DNA from 2 places in the Planococcus liqunii genome. Region 1 is predicted to be linked to the other one. Evidence: predicted binding sites of a transcription regulator. Region 1 holds the regulator's gene; the other holds the start of a gene.
What was found. Region 1 encodes Rex, which represses fermentation and respiration genes when NADH is low (regulators of the CRP and FNR family bind a similar motif). Its sites were predicted from a motif close to TTGTGAAATATTTCACAA; they were not measured.
Positions count from the first base shown of each region.

Region 2: a site for Rex is predicted at 1,655-1,672, ahead of QWY22_RS15535 (AtpZ/AtpI family protein). Genes of this name have one in related genera too.

Region 1 covers NZ_CP129238.1:562,904-566,103, reverse strand. The annotation lists gene groES (co-chaperone GroES) at 94-378, opposite strand; gene QWY22_RS02975 (CPBP family intramembrane glutamic endopeptidase) at 573-1,358, shown strand; gene QWY22_RS02970 (redox-sensing transcriptional repressor Rex) at 1,412-2,044, opposite strand; gene QWY22_RS02965 (ABC-F family ATP-binding cassette domain-containing protein) at 2,221-3,200, shown strand, end outside.
Region 2 covers NZ_CP129238.1:3,142,487-3,145,686, forward strand. The annotation lists gene atpE (F0F1 ATP synthase subunit C) at 1-106, opposite strand, end outside; gene atpB (F0F1 ATP synthase subunit A) at 167-877, opposite strand; gene QWY22_RS15530 (ATP synthase subunit I) at 905-1,276, opposite strand; gene QWY22_RS15535 (AtpZ/AtpI family protein) at 1,280-1,501, opposite strand; gene upp (uracil phosphoribosyltransferase) at 1,959-2,588, opposite strand; gene QWY22_RS15545 (sensor domain-containing phosphodiesterase) at 2,727-3,200, opposite strand, start outside.

The sequences.
Region 1 (3,200 bases):
GTGCCGAAATCCACTCGGGCCATTAGCCCGAGTTAGTTCGGCGCAAGCCCGCAGGAAAGCGTAGCTGTTTTGCGCAATACTGCATATTAATTTTTAGCCCAATACCGCTAAAATATCGTTTTCGCGTAAGATCAAATATTCTTTGCCTTCATATTTAAGTTCAGTGCCTGCGTATTTTGAGAAGATGATCCGGTCGCCTTCTTGGACTTCCAGTTCAGTGCGCTGTCCATTGTCACGGATAACTCCATTACCTACAGCGATCACTTTGCCTTCCTGCGGTTTTTCCTGTGCCGAACCCGGCAATACGATACCGCTTGAAGTCTTTTCTTCTGCTTCGATAAGCTCAATAATAACGCGATCTCCTAATGGTCTTAACAATTGAAACACCCTCCTCAGATTATCTAAATATTCCACATTAGCACTCTAACACCTAGAGTGCTAACCCACTTCTCAGTTTAATAAAATCCCCTTCCATTTGCAAGTCTAAACATTCACTTTTTTTTATTCTTTGCGGTTCCGTTTTGAAACCTCTACAATGAAAGTAATCTGTTAAACGAAAGGAAATCCGCTTTATGAAAATGAATATTAAAGCAAAAGCCGACACAGGCCGCTCCAAGTACAGTGTCAAAGCGAGCCGAAAAGGCAAAAGAACACCACTTTATATCCTGTTGATTTTTATCGTTGTGCAACTTGCACCGATTTTATTTATAACACCGACACTTAATTATTTCCTCGGCCAAGGCATGGACCAGGCGACAGCGGCCGCCAGCACTTCCGGTTGGCTGATCGTCTGGACGATGGGCATCGGGTTTATTGCGGCGATGTTCCTTATTCTCCGGGACAAGCAATTCTTCAATATTTGGAAAGGCAAAAAAGCCGGTTTGCTTGAAGCAATCGGCTGGGGCGTACTCGGCTTTTTCCTCGTCTACTTCGCCCAAATCATCGCGGCGCTGATAGAAGTAGAATTGTTCGGCATCGCTCCGGGATCCCAAAATACCGCATCCATCACCAAATTGGTTGAAGTCGTCCCGTGGGCACTTCTGGCGGTCGTCTTTTTTGGACCTGTACTGGAAGAGCTGGTGTTCCGCCGGGTGGTATTCGGTTCCTTGAACCAGACCACCAATTTCTTTCTCGCCACCGCTGTCAGCGCGCTCGTATTCGCCGCTGTGCATTTGGAATTCAGCCATTTGCTGATCTACTTCTCGACCGGCATTGTGCTAGCTTTCCTTTACCAGAAAACAAAGCGGATCATTACGCCGATCATTGCTCACGTGATGCTCAACGGCTTTGTCATGATTGCGCAATTGAACATGGAAAAACTCGAAAATTTCCTGAAACAGCTTGAACAGATGCAGTGAAAAAGCTGGCCAATAAAAAACCTTCCCCGAACTCGTTTCGGCGGAAGGTTTTTTCAATGCTGTTTGATTTGGTAGATCAAGGTCTGCAGTTCGACCGATAAATCGATGGTCTGCACGCGGATGTGGTCCGGCACCGAAATGCGGACGGGCGTAAAGTTCAAGATGCCCTTGATGTTCGTTTTTGCCAGGCGGTCTGTAACTTCCTGGGCCGAGCGCGAGGGAACCGTCAAAATCACCAGTTCGATCCCGTATTCCTCGATTTTCTCTTCGATCCGATCGGGGTGGAATGTATCGATTTCGCTGATTTTCTCCCCTTCAAGAGGTGAATTCGAGTCGAATGCCAGCACGATTTTCGTGTTGTGGTTGCGCTGAAAATTATACTTTAGAAATGCGCTTCCCAAATTCCCGACGCCGATCAGCGCCACATTGGTCGCTTCATCCTGGTCGAGTGTTTTGCGGAAAAACGCCAATAAGTCCTGAACGTCGTAGCCATACCCTTTTTTGCCCAATGCACCTAAATGGGAAAAGTCGCGGCGTATTGTGGCCGAATCGATTTTCATCGCTTCACTTAATTCCTGCGAAGAAATCCGTTTTTGCCCGGCATTCGCGAAATTCTGGAGGAAGCGGTAATAAAGCGGCAACCGTTTTGTAGTGGCTTGTGGAATTTTTGATGGTTCGTGTAACATGCAACGTTACCTCCTGCGGTCGTCTAAAGATTCACTGGGGATTCTTTTTTTCCTGCGTCTATGGATAGTGAATCAAATCGATTTTATCTTACCTGAGGCGGCCCGATATGTAAAGCTGGCTTGATTGCGAACAATACGCCCATCAGCTACACTTAAGAAGAATAGAGGTGACCCACATGATTGTATTACAAGTTAACCAAGTCCATAAATCGTTCGGTGCCGATGAGATTCTTGCCGGCGTCAAACTGGAAGTCCAACACCGCGACCGCGTTGCACTCGTGGGCCGCAACGGCGCAGGAAAGTCGACTTTGCTGAAGATCATTTCCGGTGAAATTTCATATGACAGCGGCGATATCATTATGCCGAAAGATCTGACCATCGGTTATTTGGAACAGCAAACCGACCTCGAATCGGAAGCAAGCATCTGGGACGAAATGATGACGATTTTTAGTCATTTCCGTGAACAAGAAGCAAAACTCCGGGAACTGGAAGCCCAAATGGCCGATCCAGCTGTCTACGACGATGCCGTCCAATACGAAAAAGTCATGAAAGAATACGATACTTTGCAGCACGATTTCAAGGATGCAGGCGGCTACCAGTTTGAAGCCGATACACGCGCCATTCTCCACGGTATGAAATTTTATCCCGAAGACTACGACAAAAAAGTGGTGTCGTTATCCGGCGGCCAGAAAACGCGCTTGATGCTGGCAAAACTGCTGCTCAGCAAACCCCAGCTTCTGATTCTTGATGAGCCGACGAACCACTTGGATATTGAAACACTGAGCTGGCTCGAGAATTACTTAAAGAATTACCCGGGTGCGATTCTCATCGTTTCGCATGACCGGTACTTCCTCGACCAAGTGGTAACGCTTGTCTACGAAGTCTCGCGCCACCGAGTCAAAAAGTACACAGGCAACTACAGCCGCTACCTCGACGAAAAAGCGAAGCAGTATGAACTCGACTTAAAGCAGTTCGAAAAACAGCAAAGCGAAAAAGCGAAACTGGAAGATTATGTCCAGCGCAACCTGGTCCGGGCTTCCACCACCAAAATGGCGCAAAGCCGCCGGCGGGTGCTTGAAAAAACCGACTGGATGGATGCACCGGACGGCGACGAGAAATCCGCCCGTTTCGGTTTCACCATTGCCAAGCAAAGCGG
Region 2 (3,200 bases), 1.4 Mb from region 1:
TACCTTCAACTGTTTTAGAAACGATAAGACCGTTACCAATACCTGCGCCTAGTGCTGCTAAACCTACTGCGATTGCTGCTGCTAATAAACCTAATGAACCTGTCATTGTAAAATGTCCTCCTCAGGATAATTGTTTTTTTTTTTGCTCAATACGAGCAATTTATACTCAATGGTCGTCGGCAACTTTGTGCGATAAATAAACCATCGTTAACATAACGAAAATAAACGCTTGGATTGCACCGATAAAGATCGAGAATCCTTGCCATGCCATCATCGGTAGGATGGCGGCTACAAATCCGAAAGCACTTGCTGATGCAAGCCCTGCCAACAAAGTAAGCAAGATTTCACCTGCATAGATGTTACCGTAAAGACGCAGACCGAGTGTCAGCGTATTTGCGAATTCTTCAATGATCTTAAGCGGGAACAAGAACGGCATCGGCTTTAAATAGCCTGCACTGTATTGTCCCAACCCTTTCAATCTGATGCCATAATAATGGCTCAGAATAATAACTGTAGCGGCCAATGTCATCGTCACCGTCGGATCAGCAGTTGGTGATTTCCACCAAAGATCTCCGTTGACAACTATTGCAAAAGGCAACCCGAGCATATTCGATACGAAAATGAACATGATCAGCGTAATTCCAAGAACGTGGAATCGTCCGCCGTCTCTCCAGTCCATGTTGCTCTTGATGAGGCCTTTAACAAAATCCATTACCCATTCCATGAAGTTTTGCATACCTGTTGGTTTTAGCTTCAGGTTCCGGGTAGAGATAAATGCAATTAGGAAAACGATAAGAGCGGCTACAAGAAGCATCATTACGTTTGACAAGTTAAACCAAATCCCAAATACTTTTAACATTGGAGCGGTATGTTCCACGATAGTTTCACCTCTCTTTCCACTTTATTAATGGTGTTTCACATGATAAACAATCCGTTCTGCCAACAACAGAACATACGGGATCATCAACCCAATTACCGTACTGACCAAGTGAACGTAGTCAGCGAAAAGAATTGCTATCGCTACCGCTGCAACACCTGATGCAAACCGTAATGCCGTTCCTAGGGAACGAACCTTCGAGCCTTCTGCCACCGCCCGGTCAAATCCTTCCATCCGTCGAACCAGAATCCACATATTGTAAATGCCGAACAGGGAACCGATGATCAAACCAGCGAAAACTTCTTGATAAGAGGTAAACCCCCAACCAATAACGAATGCCGCCAGGATGAAGTACATCATCTTTTTAAGTCTTGTATAAATTTCCCTAAGTCCATCCATTTTTTACGGGTCTCCCGAGTCGAATTTTCGAATAGTTTGAAGCATCGCCCATATACCGATGGCTAATCCTGCAAATAGGCCGATGATCAAGAAAAGCGGCGCGGTTCCGAATCGTTCATCGAGCCACATACCTGTGAAAAGACCGATGAGCACGGACCCGACAAGTTGCGAGAGGATGGAACTGTAAAGAACCATCGCTTGTAAGGGACTTTTTGTTGGGCGCATGATAAACCCCTCGAATTTCGTTTGATTTGACATTTTACCCTTGAAAAGAGCAGTCGCATCAGGCTTTCAGAACAACATCTTCTATGTATGAAAACCTTCTCATGCATACCCTTTGTAAGCATACAATAGGGGTAAAATCATGTCAATTCCTAGAAGTGAAATTGTTCACAAGCGATTTTCCATCTGTCATATTGTTGACAAATTTCCAAGAAAATGTCCTTTGTTTTTAGAAATCTATATTCAAAAAAAGTATTTTGAAAAAGCAGACCCTACGACTGAGTGTTTCGCTCTAACCTAAATTATTCAGTCTATACATCCTAGTCCAAATTAACAGCATAGTTTTAGCCACTAACTATTAAATCGGTACTTGTACTTTTCTTCACTAAACTTTAGCGTTATGCCCCTCTTCTAGTTAATTAAAACTTACAGAGGGGCTTCCGATGCTCATATTCATTCATTATTTTGTTCCGAATAGACGGTCTCCCGCATCACCGAGGCCAGGAACGATATAACCGTGGTCATTCAGTTTCTCATCCAATGCTGCAATGTAAACGTCTACGTCCGGATGCGCTTCCTGGAATGCTTCTACGCCTTCCGGTGCTGCAATAATGCACATGAAACGGATTTTTGTTGCTCCACGCTTTTTCAGTGAGTTGACAGCTTCGATGGCTGATCCCCCTGTAGCAAGCATTGGATCGACAACGATAAATTCACGTTCTTGTACATCGGACGGCAATTTCAAGTAGTATTCAACCGGCTGCAAAGTTTCAGGATCACGGTACAACCCGATATGCCCCACTTTTGCTGCTGGAATCAATTTTAAAATTCCATCAACCATGCCAATGCCGGCGCGTAAAATAGGGACAATCCCCAATTTCTTGCCTGCAAGCACTTTTGAAGTCGCCAGTTGGACCGGCGTTTCTACTTCGATTTCTTTTAACGGCAGATCTCTCGTGATTTCAAAGGCCATTAACGTTGCAATTTCATCGACCAATTCCCGGAATTCTTTTGTTCCCGTTGATTTGTCGCGAATGTACGTCAATTTATGCTGAATCAGCGGATGATCAAATACATATACTTTTCCCACGTTGCACCTCTCCTTTTCAAAAGTCATCTAAAATAGTATAACAGAATTTTTCTGCCGGCAGGGGTTCACTATCGCATTGCGACTTTTCAGTTTTTTTATTTCCCGGGAAATAAAAAACCGGACCCTTAAGGATCCGGTTTACAGCAAATTAGCTTCATCAAGCGACATCGGCCGGTAATAAAAATAGCCTTGTCCGATGCGGCACCCTAAAGCAAGAAGCATTCTCTTCTGCTCTTCGGTTTCCACGCCTTCTGCTACTACGCGCATCCCCAAGTTTTCAGCCAGTTGGATAATGGTCCGGACAATCGCGAGTGTTTGCTGTTCATGCATATTATTAATGAAGGAACGGTCGATTTTTATTTCCGTCACCGGCAATTTCTGCAAATAGCTCAATGACGAGTAGCCCGTGCCAAAATCATCGATTGAGCTGGCAAAACCGTAGTTGAGCAGCTGCTTAAACACTTTATAAGCTGTTTCAATATCGACAAATCCAATGCGTTCCGTGATTTCCAGCTGAATCCATTTCGGTTCGATGCCGTATTCAGCCGTCTGGTCGACCAAATAAGGAATAAAAGAATGATGGAAAAAGTGATCCGTTGACACATTGATTGC